Candidatus Puniceispirillum marinum IMCC1322: one gene and its partners. The protein of the gene in region 2 interacts with the protein of the main gene of each other region in a pairwise test. Links are inferred from orthologs where the notes say so. Each region holds a gene or a part of one and is shown on either strand. Other genes may lie near its edges. The genes, in order: dnaQ, SAR116_RS07675 and dnaE.

Region 1 (5,654 bases), 160 kb from region 2 along the record:
GTCCAGACAAAAACTGATAAAATCAGGTGTCGTTTCTCGAATGTCTCTATATTCTTTTAGATAACGTCCTGCTTGCCGCATCATCCAGATTGGCGGGATTGGCATTTTCTGTCCAGCCAGTGTTTTTAAAAAGCCGCTCATGGTCCTAGTTTTCTATATATCTATATTATTATATAAATAAAGTAGTTGTTTTGGTTGTGGGTGTGGATATGCCTATTCACAGTTTTCTACCTATTTTATCCCCAGTTTTATAAACAATGACAGGCTTGCAAAGCTACTGTTAATACAGCCATTGATGTAATTATCCCGCTTTTCCCCAACTGATACCGATAATTTATCCGCAAATGTATGAGCTGTGGCCGGATTGTGGTTATCTATAGCAAAATCAGATATGCTATTTTCTATCCCCAGATTGCCCTATTTCATGCACAGGGTTTATTCCCTAGTTTTCGCATCGCAACAGGCCTGATGATATTTGCTCATGACGTGGCCAGCATAGCCATGTAAGGTTGGATAACAGCGAGGATATCATGGCACGTCAAGAATTACATATTCATCTTGTTTCGGATTCGACCGGTGAGACGGTGCATCAGATCACCCGCGCCTGTCTGGCGCAATTCCCCGATGCCGATGTGACCGAGCATGTCTGGACATTGGTGCGCACCGATGAGCATCTGGAGCTCATGTTCACGGGTCTCATGCGCAATCCGGGCATTTTGCTGATGAGCATCATTGATAAAGACATGCGTGATAAAATCGAAGCCCGCTGTAAAAAAATGGGTATCCCAGCCGTGTCGGTGCTGGATTCGGTGGTGAATTTGCTGGCGAGCGTGCTTGGCCAAGCGCAGCAGAATTTGCCAGGTGGCCAGCGGCAGATCAATTCGGCCTATTTTGCCCGCGTTGCCGCGGTTGATTTCGCCGTGAGCCATGATGATGGCATGAATATGGGCAATCTTGCCGAAGCGGATATTCTGATTGTGGGGATTTCACGTACCTCAAAAACACCAACATCGATGTATCTGGCGCATCGTGGCTATAAGGTGGCCAATTATGCGCTGGTGCCGGGGGTGCCTTTTCCAGCGCATTATCTTGACGGGCTTGATCTGTTTACCGTCGGGCTGACGAATGATCCGAAGCGGCTAAGCGCGATCCGCAAAACCCGCCAGATTGCCATGCTTGATAATGAAAATAAAACCTATGCCGATATCGGCGCGATCGAAGAAGAAGCCAAAGAGGCGCGGCGTCTGTTCAATAGATCTGGCTGGCCCGTTATCGATGTAACGCGCCGTTCGGTCGAAGAAACCGCCGCGGCGATTATCCAGCTACATACAAATTGGCGTGAAAGCAACGCATGACCCAAGATATATTTGCAAAATTACCCGCAGATAGGTTGATATTGGCATCAACAAGCCAAACACGTCAGTCGATGCTGGCGGCGGCAGGGGTTGCGTTTGATGTGCAAGCCGCACCGGTGGATGAAGCGGGCTTGCGCGATGCCGCCCTGGCTGAAGATATGGCCAAGGATGATATCGCAGTGATGCTGGCCGAAATGAAAGCGCAAGCGGTCAGTATGCGGTTGCCATCTGGTGATGATAGCTATGTGCTGGGGGCAGATCAGCTGTTGGTCTGTGATGATCAGATATTTGCCAAGCCCGCAACAGCCACAGCCGCCGCCCAGCATCTGCACGCCTTATCCGGCAAAACGCATCAGCTGATCACCGCTGCGGTTATATTCCGGCAAGGGCAACGCATCTGGCATCATATCGAAAGCGCCAATATGTATATGCGCCCGCTTGATGATGATTTTATCACTGCCTATATCGAAGCGATGGGTGATGCCGCGCTTCATAGCCCCGGTGCCTATCAGATTGAAGGGCTGGGCGCGCATCTGTTCAGCCAGATCACCGGCTGTCATTATGCTATATTGGGTTTGCCTTTATTGCAGATCCTTGGCTTTTTAAGACCGCATGGTTTAGTGCCACATGGTTTAGTACCACATGGTTTAGTGCCGGGGGGATTAACACCAGCAGGATCGTCGTCATGATTATCATCGGCCTTACCGGCATGATCGCCAGCGGCAAAACCACAGTCAGTGAGATGTTCGCAAGCCACGCGATTCCGGTGCACAATGCCGATCAGGTGGTGCATGGTCTGCTGGGCAAAGATGGCGCGGCGGTTGACAAGATTCTGGCGGCCTTTGGCCCAGATTTTGCTACTGATATTGGGGATCACGAAATTGGCATTGATCGCGGCAAGCTAGGCGCGTTGGTGTTTGCCGATCGTGACGCGCGCACAACACTCGAATCGATCCTGCATCCAATGGTCAGCGATGACCGTGACAGGTTTCTTGAACATCATCGGCATAATGCCACCCCATTCGTGGTGCTGGATATACCGTTGCTGTTCGAAACGGGAGCCGATAATATGTGTGATTATGTGATTGTCACCAACGCCGCTGCCGATGTGATCGAACAACGCGCTTTGTCACGTGCTGGCATGAGCGCCGATAAGCTGGCAGGCATTTTGCAAAACCAGATGCCCGCTGCCGAAAAAATCAGCCGCGCCGATATGGTGCTGGATACGGATATTCCGATCGCGGACACGCGTGCCCAGCTGGAAACGTGGCTGACCCGTATTGGATTTGATAGGGATCAGGGATTTGAAAACAATCGGGGCTTAGAAGATGATAGCGGCTTTGATAGCGATGTGGTGCCATGCGATAAACATCAGGCCAAACGTCTATAGCCCCAAGTCTGTTGATTTATAGTTAAAAGGATAATTTATGCGCGAAATCGCTCTTGATACCGAAACCACCGGCATAAACCCGCGAGATGGCCATCGCATCATTGAAATTGGCTGTCTTGAGTTGCTGCATCACCTGCCTACCGGCAACAAATTGCATATTTATATCAACCCCGAACGCGAGATTGACGAAGGCGCGGTCAAGGTTCACGGGCTGACCAGTGCATTTCTGGCCGATAAGCCGTTATTTGCCGATATCGTCGATGAATTTCTGGCGTTTATCGGGGGTGATCAGATGGTGATCCATAATGCGTCTTTTGATATGGGGTTTCTGAATGCCGAGCTAGCCCGGCTTGACCGGCCAGTTTTGCCGATGGATCGCGCGGTTGATACCTTGATGATGGCGCGCAAGAAATTTCCCGGGGCGCAAGCCAATCTGGATGCGCTATGCCGTCGTTTCGAGATTGATAACGGGCATCGTGATCTGCATGGCGCCTTGATCGATGCTGATCTGCTGGCCTCGGTCTATATCGAATTGCTTGGTGGCAAACAGCCAGGTCTTGGTTTGGATAATGGCACCGGATCAGGGGCCAGGTCGCGGGCAGGTCCAGCTGGGTCTGCCGGGTCTTTAGGGTCAGCTGGTTGGAGTGGTTCGGATCATGGTGCCGAAACAGCCAACGGAACCGGGCATTTTGCCATGTCTGAGACCGCGATCCGCCCGATCCGGACGCATGCGCCAAGCCCAGAAGAACAGGCAGCGCATGACGCCTTTCTTGATGGTATGGAGAATCCGATCTGGCGGCAATAGACGCTACAGGTACTATCGTTGCGACATTGCCTGGGATTTAGTGAACTTCGCCAGCCTGCGCTTCTTCTTGTTGGCGTGCCAGATTATGCTGATAAACAGCGACGAAATCGACAGGCTGGATATTCAGCGGCATGAAACCTCCGTCGCGGGTCATATCGGATACAATGGCGCGGGCAAAGGGAAATAGCAAACGCGGCGCTTCGATCATGATCAGCGGGTTCAGCTCGTTTTCGGGGGTGTTTGGCGCGGAGACAAGACCTGCATAGGTCAGATCAACCAGAAACAAAGCGGTGTCATCAGCCTTGGCTTTGGCTGTCAGGTTCAGCAACACTTCAAACTGGTCTTCGCCAATCATTTTGGCGCCAACATTGACGCCAATTTCGACATCTGGCTGGGCGGTATTCTCAGTTAGAACATTTGGCGCATTCGGATTTTCAAAAGACAGATCCTTAATATATTGCGCGTGCATGATAAGCTGGCGCATTGCCTGGGTGTTTTCGCCAGCGCCGTCGGCAGCGGCTGAATCTGTGGTTTTTGAATTATTGGCCATTGGAATCTCCGGGTTCGAATTATATCGTCACGCTCTGGGTTATAACAGATCAGGCTTGATTTTGGGGTGGCGCATTAGGGCCGTCGGTTATCGTAAAGGCCATCTAGCATGAATAAGGGGCTGGCCGCAAGATGTGACACCTATGATGGCTGGTCTATTGAGTCAGAGTAGATAGTTGTCAGTTTAGCTTCTTATCTGATTTTTTGGTCTTTGATCCCTGATCCGGGGTCTTGTCTTCGGCTTCGCCTTCGATGATGTCATTATCATCCCAGCGATGCCGATCGGATGTCGATGATGGCTGCCGATTCGTTGCCCCAAAATGTGCCCCAAAATTTGAATTATGATCGTTTGAACCCGCCTGCGCTGTGCCGGCATAGCTGGTGAAGCGCGCACTTTTACCAAGCCGCGTCGCCAGCCACAGGCCAGCCACTGTGCGGATACCAGGCAAAAATAGCGCCAGACCAATGGCGTCGGTGACATAGCCTGGCAACAGCATCAGAACCGCCCCACATAATAGGCCGATACTATCAGCCACTGATTTGATCGGCGGACGCCCCTGCGCGATATCGGTGCGCAAGCTGTCCATGACCGCGCGTCCCTGGCTTTTCAGCAAGGAAATACCGATCATGGCGGTGACAAAAACACCAAGAATGGTCAGCACAACGCCAACTTCACTACCGATAACAATAAAGGCGCTAATTTCGATCCATCCCCAGATAAAAAAGATCAGCAGGATGATTAAGTTCATTTTATTCCTTTGCGCATTTTTGTTCCTTTTGGGCATGATTTTACCCTATTAAAGCTGGAAACTGGATTTTGTGATACACATATGTCATCTATAGAAGATATTTTCTAGCCTAATGACATATGAGATGACATATGAGCTTTCTCAAAAGCACAGGAGACAACGTGCCCTATATCGATATTATCATTTTTGCGGTCATTGCCGTGTTGCTGGTTTTGCGTCTGAAATCGGTGCTTGGTCAGCGCACGGGATTCGAACAACCGCAGGATAAAAAACCTATGCAGGCCGCCAATGACGGGGATGTGGTGCCCTTTCCCAGTAATAAGGATGAAACCGGTGCGTTAAATGGCCATGGGATTGCAACGCTACGCAAAGCCGATCGCAATTTTACCGAAGCGGCCTTTCTGGGCGGTGCGACACAAGCCTTCGAGATGGTCTTGCGCGCTTATGCCGAAGGTGATCTGGCACAGCTGAAGCGGTTGCTTGGCTATGATCTGTTGCAAAGCTTTACGCAGTCGATCCAGAAGCGCAACGCGAATAAGGAAAGCCTGACGATTGACCTTGAGAACATCAAGGAAGCCAGCATCCTGAATATCGCCGTTGTTGATTCGGTTGCCGCGGTCACAGTGCATTTCCATTCGGTGCAAACGCGTATCGCGCGTGATGCCGATGAAAATATCATCGATGAAGACGAAAGCCAGTCGCAGGAAATCGTTGATATCTGGACGTTCGAGCGTGATCTGACATTGAATGATCCAAACTGGAAACTGGTTGAAACCGAAACCGCCGATGACGATAGCTAATGGTGA
Region 2 (3,407 bases):
CCAACGGCATTAATCTGACCAAGCTTGAATCCTATATCCGTCCCGGATTTCACGAATCGGCACAATTCTACATGGATGTTGATGGTCATATTGACGATCCGGCCATGCAGAATGCGATGGAAGAATTGCATTTCTATTGCCAGAAAGATGCGGTGCATGTGCTTGGCACCTATCCAGCCAGCCGTCTGCGTGGTCGAGACATGGACACGCCGCCGCTTTAAGCACCACCACTTATATAAAAAACTTGTCGATTGCATAGGATTGCCGCATATATGTCAGCAGGAAGGCTGGGTGGACGTTACCCCCGCCAATCCGGTCAGGTCCGAAAGGAAGCAGCCGCAGTGGGACGTTTACGGGTCGTCCAGTCTTCCGCTTTCGCCAGATATTTATCCCCAGATATTTATGTTTTGTTAAAAATGATTCAGCCATCCTCTTGGGCATTCGCATTCTTCGGGGTAACATGTATCCTCAAAAGCGTAACTTTGGTACTGAGCAAGAGGTAATGTCAGCAACATGAACGAAACGGCCACTACAGCCTACCGTGTTCTGGCACGCAAATACCGTCCCGAGACGTTTTCGGCGTTGATCGGACAGGATGCGCTGGTACGCACTCTCGGCAATGCTTTATCGCTTGGTCGTCTGGCACATGCCTTTGTCCTGACTGGCGTGCGCGGCGTTGGCAAAACCTCGGCCGCACGTCTGCTTGCCAAAGGCCTGAACTGTATAGGGCCTGATGGAAATGGCGCTGCGACGCTAGAGCCATGCGGCACATGCGAGCCTTGCACGGCGATTGCTGCTGGTCGCCATGTTGATGTTCTGGAAATTGATGCCGCCAGCCATACGGGCGTTGATGATGCTCGTGAAATTATCGAAGCGGTTAATTACCGGCCCGTATCGGCACGTTTCAAAATCTATATCATCGACGAAGTTCATATGATGTCCAAAAGCGCCTTTAACGCGCTTCTCAAAACACTCGAAGAGCCGCCCGATGCGGTAAAATTCATTTTTGCCACTACCGAAATCCGCAAAGTGCCAGTGACCATCTTGTCACGCTGTCAGCGTTATGATCTGCGCCGTGTGCCTGCGACTTTGCTGGCCTCGCACCTAGAGATGATCTGCGGCAAGGAAGACATTAAAGCCGAAGCTGGTGCGCTAGCCGCCATTGCTAGCGCCGCCGAGGGATCGGTTCGTGACGCCCTGTCCTTGCTGGATCAGGCCGCCGCCATGACAGCCGATACATTATCTGCCGAATCGGTTTCTGACATGCTGGGCCGACCCGGACGTGCCGAGGCTTTAGCCTTGTTAAAATCGGTTTTGGCAAATGACGTCGCCAGCGCGCTAGCATCCTTTAACGATATCTATCAACGTGGCGCCGAGCCTGAAATGCTGATCGCTGATTTGCTTGATATCGTCCATAGTGCCAGCCTATGCGCAACCGGCGGTTCCAGCGCCACATTGATCGAGGGTGAACGCGCGTCTATCGAAGAACTCGCCACACTTGGTATCGCCAAGCTAGGACGTGCATGGCAAATTTTACTCAAAGGCCATGGTGAACTGAATGCCGCGCCAAACCCTGCCAATGCTTGTGAAATGCTATTGATACGTCTGGCGCATGCTGCGCAGATGCCAAGCCCTGATGAAATTCTGCGCGCGTTACCCGAGGCCACTGCTGGCAATGCGGCGACAATATCCACCGCATCATCAAGCCCCTCTGCCAGTGCCTCGCCCACATCTACGGACATACCAGCACCCGCATCAACAGCGACGCCAACAACCACTATGTCCACCAGCCCAACTGGCACCCCAACTGGCACACCAACAAGCACAATGTCAGGCGCCCCATCAACCAATGTTGCCATCCAGCACCAGCCTGACCAGCAAACGGTGCCAGCCCAGAATACCGATGCCGATGCTGATGCCGCGCCAGATCGTCTGGCAGCAAACGACACACCGCCATTGAACACGCTTGCCGATATTGCCACTTTGGCCGAAGATAAAGGCGAGATGCTTTTGGCGGCATTGATCCGCAATCATGTGCGGCTTGTCGCATTGCAACCCGGATTATTGGAAATCGCCTTGTCAGGCAAACCGCCAGAAAAATTTCTTGGCGACCTTGCCCAGCATTTACGGCATTGGACTGGCGCGCGCTGGCTGGTGTCTTTATCTGACGAGACTGCTGGCAAAACCCTTGCCGAAGCCAAGGCTGATGCCGCGGCAGTACGTCTTGATACGATCGCCAAAACGCCGCTTGTTGCCAAAATTATATCTGTATTTCCTGGCGCAACGATCGAAGATATCAGTGCCATTGATGCACCCGTCACCGATCCGGACAAAGACACCGACACCGACACCTATAATGAAGAGGATCCTGACTGATGCGCAATATGATGGGCATGATGAAAAAGGCACAGGAAGTCCAGAGCCGCATGCAGTCTTTACAGGATGATATGGCCAATGCCCGTTTTTCGGCCAGCGTTGCCAGCGATGCTGTCACCGTCACGGTCAATGGCAAAGGCCACCTTCAAGCCGTAAAGATCGCACCGGACGCCCTTGCCACTAATGACAGCGACATGCTCGAAGACCTCATTCTGCTGGCCAGCAATCGGGCATGTGACGAAGCAAATAAAGCGATGAAAGCGCAGATGGCCGACATAACCGGCGGATTAGACCTGCCACCGGGCATGAATCTGCCCTTTTGATTGCCTGCTCTTTTGATTGATGACCTCGCACTATATGTCCACTGACTAGGTATAATGATCTGACATGGATTCATCACTGGAAAATCTGATCCGGCGTCTTGGCCGGCTTCCTGGTCTTGGCCCCCGTTCGGCGCGGCGTGCGGTGCTGTTCCTGTTGAAAAACCGTGACCGGTTGATGTTACCACTTGCCCAGGAGTTACATGATATCGCCCGCACCGTGCGCCCCTGTGTCGATTGCGGTAATCTTGATACAGCCGATCTGTGCCATATTTGCAGGGATGACCGGCGCGATAAAAGCCGTATCTGTGTTGTTGAGGATGTTGGCGACCTCTGGGCAATGGAACGTGCGGCGGTATTTCGCGGCCGCTATCATGTTCTTGGTGGCACATTGAGCGCACTTGACGGGCGCGGCCCTGATGATCTGGCTATTGATCGATTGCTCCGCCGGGCACAGGCTGGCGAAGTTGTTGAGATAATTCTGGCGCTATCGGCCACTGTCGATGGCCAGACAACCGCGCATTATATTGCCGAAAAACTGGCACCATCCAATCTTGATGTGACACGGCTTGCGCATGGCGTGCCAGTTGGCGGTGAACTTGATTATCTGGATGATGGCACCTTGGCACAAGCCCTCAAGGCCCGCGCCAAAATGAACTAGCAAAAGTGAACTAGCCAAGCAGATCGCCGGATGATTTCTCCGGCGGCATA
Region 3 (6,718 bases), 1.1 Mb from region 2 along the record:
TGCACCGCGCGTTCTGCTGGCTGACGAACCAACGGGTAATCTTGATCCGGTTACGGCGGCAGGTGTTTTTGAACATCTATCGGCGATTGTGCATGGCACCAATACAGCGGCCTTGGTGGTTACGCATAATCAACAGCTAGCGCATGAAATGGACAGCATTTTGACGCTAAAAAACGGTGTCATCGAAACTATCAACTGATCTTTCTATTCCTTATTTTAAAAAATATTGAGGCAACTAAGCGCCAGTCCATTGCGCTTATGTCACTATGGTTTATGCTGGCTGTTCCAGCCATGATACAGGTGTTAAATGCCCACCAATTTTGTCCATCTTCGCTTGCATACAGCCTATTCACTGGCCGAATCGACTTTGCGAATCAAGAATCTTGCGCGGCTTGTGTCTGAAGATGCCCAGCCTGCTGCGGCCATCACTGACACCAACAATATGTTTGGGGCGCTTGAATTTTCCAAGGCTATGGTCAATGTGGGCGTTCAGCCCATTATGGGCGCTCAGCTCAATATCACTGACAGTCAGGGTACAGGCGAAGTTGTTTTGCTGGCGCAGAATGAAACGGGTTACGTAAATCTTTCCCATCTCTTATCTGACGCTTTGCTGAATTCAGAGGCAAACGCCAACCCGCATTGTAACTTTGATGCCTTGGCAGCACGATCTGAAGGGCTGATTTTGCTGTCCGGCGGTGTGATGGACGGATTCGTCGGCTTGCCAGCATCAGATGGTCGCCAATCGCTGGCCAAATCACGTTTGCAGGCTTTGAACACGATCATGCAGGGGCGTGTCTATATCGAACTGCAAAGACATGGCCTAGGTGCTGAGCAGGTGGCTGAACCGATACTTGTCGCATTAGCCGATAATCTTGATCTGCCACTGGTCGCCACTAATGATTGCCGGTTTGATTCACCTAAGATGGCTGGTCCACATGATGCGCTGATTTGTATTGGAACAGGGCGTAAGGTTTCCGAAGAAAACCGGATCAAATATTCACCTAACCATTACTTTAAATCAGGCAAACAAATGACTGATTTATTTGTAGATATTCCAGAAGCAATTGCAAATACTGTAACCATCGCCAAACGTTGTAGCTATATGTCGCCTGAACGGGCGCCGATCCTGCCTGCTTTTACGGCTGGCACAGATGTAACCGAAGATGTTGCGCTGGCACGACAGGCTGAAGATGGCCTTGCGCACAGGTTGGAACGTTATGTCTATAGCGATGACATGGATGCTGCTGCAAAAGCTGATATAGCCAAACCGTATCAAGATCGTTTGGCTTTTGAGCTTGGTGTCATCAATCAGATGGGGTTTCCAGGCTATTTTCTGATTGTTGCTGATTTTATCCAATGGGCTAAGAACGCGGCTATTCCTGTAGGGCCGGGGCGGGGGTCTGGTGCTGGTTCGGTGGTGGCGTGGGCGTTATCAATCACGGATCTTGATCCACTCCGGTGGGGGTTGCTGTTTGAGCGCTTTTTGAATCCAGAACGTGTGTCTATGCCTGATTTTGATATCGATTTTTGCCAGGATCGCCGTGATGAAGTCATCACATATGTTCAGGAAAAATATGGTAAAGACCGCGTTGCCCAGATCATTACCTTTGGATCATTACAGGCGCGTGCGGCTTTGCGGGATGTTGGCCGTGTACTTGAAATGCCTTATGGGCAGGTGGATCGCATCGCCAAATTAATTCCCAATAATCCGGCCAATCCCACCACCATAGCACAGGCGCTGGAAAGCGAAGCTGATCTTCGTGCCGAGCGCAATCAGGATGAACAGGTTGCTGATCTGATTGATATGTCATTGTCGCTAGAAGGTCTTTACAGACATGCCTCGACACATGCGGCGGGTTTGGTCATTGGTGACCGTCCTTTGGCTGATCTTGTGCCGCTCTACAGGGATCCACGCTCGGACATGCCGGTAACCCAGTTCAATATGAAATGGGTTGAACAGGCTGGTCTGGTTAAATTTGACTTTTTGGGGCTGAAAACGCTGACCGTTCTTCAGCGTGCGGTTGAATTTATTGCCCAGCGTGGCATTGAAATTAATCTGGATGCCATACCGCTTGATGATATCAAAACCTTTGAAATGCTGTCAGCTGGTGACACCGTTGGCGTATTCCAGTTGGAATCAGCTGGTATGCGGGATGTTCTGCGTGGCCTGAAGCCTGACCGTTTCGAAGATATCATTGCGGTGGTGGCGCTTTATCGTCCGGGGCCGATGGAGAATATCCCTGACTATGTAGCGCGTAAGCATGATCCGTCGCAGATTACCTATATGCACCCTGATCTTGAACCAGTCCTGAACGAAACCTATGGCATCATGATCTATCAAGAGCAGGTACAGCAAGCCGCGCAGGTGCTAGCTGGCTATACGCTTGGCGCAGCTGATATTCTACGTCGCGCGATGGGCAAGAAAATTAAAGCCGAAATGGATGCTCAACGGGCAACCTTTGTTAATGGCGCTGTTGATAATGCGATATCTGAAAAACTGGCCTCAGACATTTTTGATACGATTGCGGCCTTTGCTGGCTATGGTTTCAATAAATCGCATGCCGCGGCCTATGCGCTTGTGTCTTATCAGACCGCTTATCTCAAGGCTAATTATCCAGTCGAGTTTCTGGCCGCGTCGATGGCGCTTGATGCGGGTAATACCGAAAAACTGGCTGTATTCCGTCAGGAATGCCAGCAAAAGGGCATCACAATCAAGCCGCCTTGCGTCAATCATTCCTTTGCCGGTTTTCGCGTGGAGCCTGACAATAATCATCCCGAATCTGACAATGATAAGCTGGCTATTCGCTATGCGCTTGGAGCGATAAAGAATGTGGGCGCCGAAGCTATGGCGCGGCTTACCGAAAAGCGTGACGCAGGTTCAAAATTTGAACATTTGATGGATTTCCTTGAACGTCTGCCTCGTGATGCCAGCAATCGGCGGCAGATGGAAAATCTGGTGCGGGCAGGGGCGCTTGACTGTCTTCATGCCAATCGCCACGAGCTATTAAACAACATCGATTATCTATTGGCACATGCCGAAACCCTCCGACGTGACAAGGAATCAAACCAGAATAATCTGTTTGGTGACGATACCGATAGTATGGCAAGTTCATTGCGGCTTACCCCATGTGAAGACTGGGTGCCAATGGATCGTCTGAAAGAAGAGTTTGACGCGCTGGGTCTGTATCTGTCAGCACATCCGCTTGATGGATATGGCAACCAGCTTGCAAAACTGCGCATTATCACGGCTAGTGAATTAAACCGTCAAATCGAGGCTGGACGGCCACCGCAACGCGTTAATCTGGCGGGGTCAATCACCGGTAAACAGGTGCGTGTTTCACAACGTGGCAACAAATTCGCCTTTGTCCAATTCACTGATCAGACAGGTGTCTTTGAAACAACTTTCTTTTCTGATGTGTTGTCTAATAGTTCAGATTTATTAAATGATGACAAGCCATTGCTGGTTTCTGCTAATCTAAAAGTTGAAGAAAATGGGCCTCGGTTACTAGCTGCGCGTGTACAGTTGCTTGATGATGCTGTTGCGGCATGGCATGGCGGGGTTGGCTTATGGATCCGCGATGACAAACCGCTTGAACAGCTTAAATCGGCTTTACGTGATGATGGGCCTGGCAAGGCCGAGGTCAAGTTGCATTTCACTGTCGATGGGCATGATGTGCGCGTCGCATTGGCAGGTCGTTTCAAGCTGAGTGGTGAATTGCGCCAGAATTTGCGTCGTATTCCGGGGGTCCTTGAAGTCCGCGACCTTTAGGTTCATTCAGATTGAAAATATTATTCTTGTTTGGCTGATAAATGCGGCTTTCTGGCTTGCTTTTTCATGGATAAGGCGATACATCTCACCTCAATTCACACATGAGGGCGGTCCGGCATGGCAAAATCCATGCTTCAGGCCATCCGGTGAAGGCATATGCCTTTCATTTCCCTCATGGAGGTTTAACCGGAGAACAGGAGTAAATAACATGGCTCTCCCTACTTTTACTATGCGCCAAATGCTTGAAGCAGGCGTTCATTTCGGTCACAGCACCCGTCGTTGGGACCCGCGTATGGAACCGTTTATTTTCGGTGAGCGCAACAAAACGCATATCCTTGATCTCCAGCAGACTGTCCCAATGCTGCATCACGCCTTAAAGGCAATCAGTGATGTGGCTGCTAAGGGTGGCCGTGTGCTGTTTGTTGGCACAAAGCGCGCCGCGTCTGAAAAGATCGCTGAAACAGCCCGTGACTGCGGACAATATTATGTAAATCATCGCTGGCTTGGTGGCATGTTGACAAACTGGGCGACTGTATCCCAGTCGATCCGTCGTTTGCGTGATCTTGAAGCCCGTATGGAAAGTGGCGAGATTAACCAGCTGACCAAGAAAGAAATTCTACAGCTAACTCGCGAACAGGAAAAGCTTGAACGCACACTTGGCGGTATTAAGGAAATGGGCGGTCTGCCTGACATCCTGTTTATCCTCGACACGAATAAAGAAGCCATTGCGGTTCAGGAAGCTAACCGTCTCAATATTCCGGTCGTCGCTGTTGTTGATAGTAATGCCAGTCCGGAAGGCGTTGATTACCTGATCCCGGGTAATGACGATGCCATGCGTGCCATCACATTCTATTGCGAGCTGGTTCAAGGTGCTGTCCTTGACGGTTTGCAGACCGAATTGATGAAAAGTGGTGGTGATGTTGGTGCGGCTGTCGAAGCGCCTGTCGAGGTGGCTCTTGAAGCACCAGCCGAAGAAGCACCTGCCGAAGAAGCACCTGTTGAGGTGGCTGCTGAAGTTGCCGCAGATGCGGCAACGGCGGCACCTGCTGAAGACACAGTTGCCAAAGAATAACAAACATCTGTTTTCCCCACAGTGGGGAAAACAGCTTTGCTTGCATATTGCGGGCTAATGGTTTTAACAACTTTGCATATAAGGATAGCAAAATGAGTGTGACGGCTGCACTAGTTAAGGAACTGCGCGAAAAATCTGGCGCAGGTATGATGGATTGTAAAAAAGCTCTCGGCGAGACCGGTGGCGATATGGACGCGGCAATTGACTGGTTGCGGACAAAGGGTTTGGCGGCGGCTGCTAAAAAATCAGGTCGTGTAGCGGCTGAAGGTTTGGTTGCCGTTGCTGTTGATGGCACGTCAGGTGCGATTGTTGAACTCAATGCAGAAACCGATTTTGTCGCGCGTAACACCGAGTTTCAGGATTTCGCCAGAAATCTTGGTTTGCTTGCGCTTGGCGCTTCAGACATTGAATCGCTTAAGACGCTGGATTACCCGGATACAGGTCGTAACGTTTCGGAAGAACTGACCAACAAGATTGCAACGATTGGTGAAAATATGTCACTGCGTCGTATGGAAAAAGTATCGGTTTCCAGCGGCTCTGTCGTTTCATATATGCATAATGCGACAGCTGACGGTCTTGGCCGTATTGGCGTTCTTGTGGCTCTGGAATCAAGCGCATCAGCTGATGTGTTGAATGGTTTGGGTAAGCAGGTAGCCATGCATATAGCGGCAACATCGCCAGCTAGCTTATCAGTTGATGATCTTGATGCCGATATGGTTGCGCGTGAGCGCGACGTGTTGATCGAACAGGCCAAAGCCTCTGGCAAGCCTCAGGAAATCGCCGAAAAAATGGTCGAAGGTCGGATGAAAAAATACTATCAGGAAGTCGTTCTGCTTGAGCAAACGTCCGTTATTGATGGTGAAACTCGGATCGAAGATGTCATCATCAAAGCAGGTAAAGATGCCGGTGCAGACATTGCCCTTAAGGCATTTGTAAGGTTTAATCTTGGTGAAGGTATTGAACGCGAAGAGTCAGACTTTGCGGCGGAAGTTGCTGCACAACTTTCCTAAGTGAAAAACACAGGAGTTAGCCTTGGCAACAGATAGCGAAACCGTAACGGATTTGAAATATCAACGTGTGATGCTCAAAATTTCAGGGGAATCTCTGATGGGCAGACGTTCATATGGTATTGATCCTGAAATGGTTAGCAAAGTCGCCATAGAGGTAAAAGACGTTATCGCCACGGGTGTCGAGGTATGCCTTGTCATTGGTGGCGGTAATATTTTCCGGGGCGTGTCTGGTGCCGCCGCGGGTATGGAACGCGCGACTGGTGATTATATGGGCATGTTGGCAACGGTTATGAATGCCCTTGCCATGCAAAACGCGCTTGAACAGTTGGACGTTCCTGTGCGGGTCATGTCGGCATTGCCAATAAGTGCTGTTTGTGAACCTTATATACGTCGTCGGGCAACGCGGCATCTTGAAAAAGGCCGTGTTGTGATCTTTGCAGCTGGAACCGGCAATCCATTTTTTACTACGGATACCGCCGCCGCTTTACGCGCCACCGAAATGAATTGTCATGCCTTGCTGAAAGGTACGCGTGTTGATGGCGTTTATTCGGCTGATCCAGAAAAAGATAAAAATGCAAAGCGCTATGACGAACTTGGCTACTTGCAGGTGCTTTCAGATGATTTGCGGGTGATGGACGCTTCTGCTATTTCTTTAGCGCGCGAGAACAATATACCCATCCTTGTTTTTTCTATTGAAAGCGCAGGTGGGTTTGCTAGCGTATTGCGGCATCAGGGCAAGTTTACCATCGTGCACTGACCAATGAATGGCATCGGACTTTAATTTAGCTAAAGGTAGGGGAAATGGCTGATTTTGACATCGAAGATATGAAACGTCGGATGGAAGGCGGTTTTGCCAGTCTGAAAACT

The links.
Region 1: the proteins of SAR116_RS07675 (region 2) and dnaQ interact in binary tests that used the Escherichia coli proteins (3 or more experiments, as listed by UniProt). The link is inferred for Candidatus Puniceispirillum marinum IMCC1322 from one-to-one orthologs.
Region 3: the proteins of SAR116_RS07675 (region 2) and dnaE interact in binary tests that used the Escherichia coli proteins (3 or more experiments, as listed by UniProt). The link is inferred for Candidatus Puniceispirillum marinum IMCC1322 from one-to-one orthologs.

What each region holds. Positions count from the first base shown.
Region 1 is NC_014010.1:1,803,378-1,809,031, reverse strand. The notes cover bases 1,762-4,666. They hold dnaQ (DNA polymerase III subunit epsilon), read left to right. Parts: upstream 1,762-2,782; coding sequence 2,783-3,550; downstream 3,551-4,666. Other genes in these bases: SAR116_RS08440 (FxsA family protein), read right to left, coding at 4,279-4,666; secB (protein-export chaperone SecB), read right to left, coding at 3,588-4,100; coaE (dephospho-CoA kinase), read left to right, coding at 2,041-2,745; SAR116_RS08460 (Maf family protein), read left to right, coding at 1,762-2,044. Outside these bases: hemE (uroporphyrinogen decarboxylase), read right to left, coding at 1-141; SAR116_RS08465 (pyruvate, water dikinase regulatory protein), read left to right, coding at 531-1,355; more of SAR116_RS08460, read left to right, coding at 1,352-1,761; more of SAR116_RS08440, read right to left, coding at 4,667-4,848; SAR116_RS08435 (Tim44/TimA family putative adaptor protein), read left to right, coding at 4,980-5,648. UniProt on the Escherichia coli protein: DNA polymerase III is a complex, multichain enzyme responsible for most of the replicative synthesis in bacteria. The epsilon subunit contain the editing function and is a proofreading 3'-5' exonuclease.
Region 2 is NC_014010.1:1,644,221-1,647,627, forward strand. Bases 1-2,944 are described here. They hold SAR116_RS07675 (DNA polymerase III subunit gamma/tau), read left to right. Parts: upstream 1-513; coding sequence 514-2,376; downstream 2,377-2,944. Other genes in these bases: SAR116_RS07665 (prephenate dehydratase), read left to right, coding at 1-221; SAR116_RS07680 (YbaB/EbfC family nucleoid-associated protein), read left to right, coding at 2,376-2,699; recR (recombination mediator RecR), read left to right, coding at 2,764-2,944. Outside these bases: more of recR, read left to right, coding at 2,945-3,357; SAR116_RS07690 (DNA recombination protein RmuC), read right to left, coding at 3,368-3,407. UniProt on the Escherichia coli protein: Part of the beta sliding clamp loading complex, which hydrolyzes ATP to load the beta clamp onto primed DNA to form the DNA replication pre-initiation complex.
Region 3 is NC_014010.1:546,081-552,798, reverse strand. Bases 1-3,969 are described here. They hold dnaE (DNA polymerase III subunit alpha), read left to right. Parts: upstream 1-307; coding sequence 308-3,769; downstream 3,770-3,969. Other genes in these bases: SAR116_RS02690 (ABC transporter ATP-binding protein), read left to right, coding at 1-199. Also shown: rpsB (30S ribosomal protein S2), read left to right, coding at 3,978-4,841; tsf (translation elongation factor Ts), read left to right, coding at 4,934-5,851; pyrH (UMP kinase), read left to right, coding at 5,922-6,608; frr (ribosome recycling factor), read left to right, coding at 6,653-6,718. UniProt on the Escherichia coli protein: DNA polymerase III is a complex, multichain enzyme responsible for most of the replicative synthesis in bacteria. This DNA polymerase also exhibits 3' to 5' exonuclease activity. The alpha chain is the DNA polymerase catalytic subunit.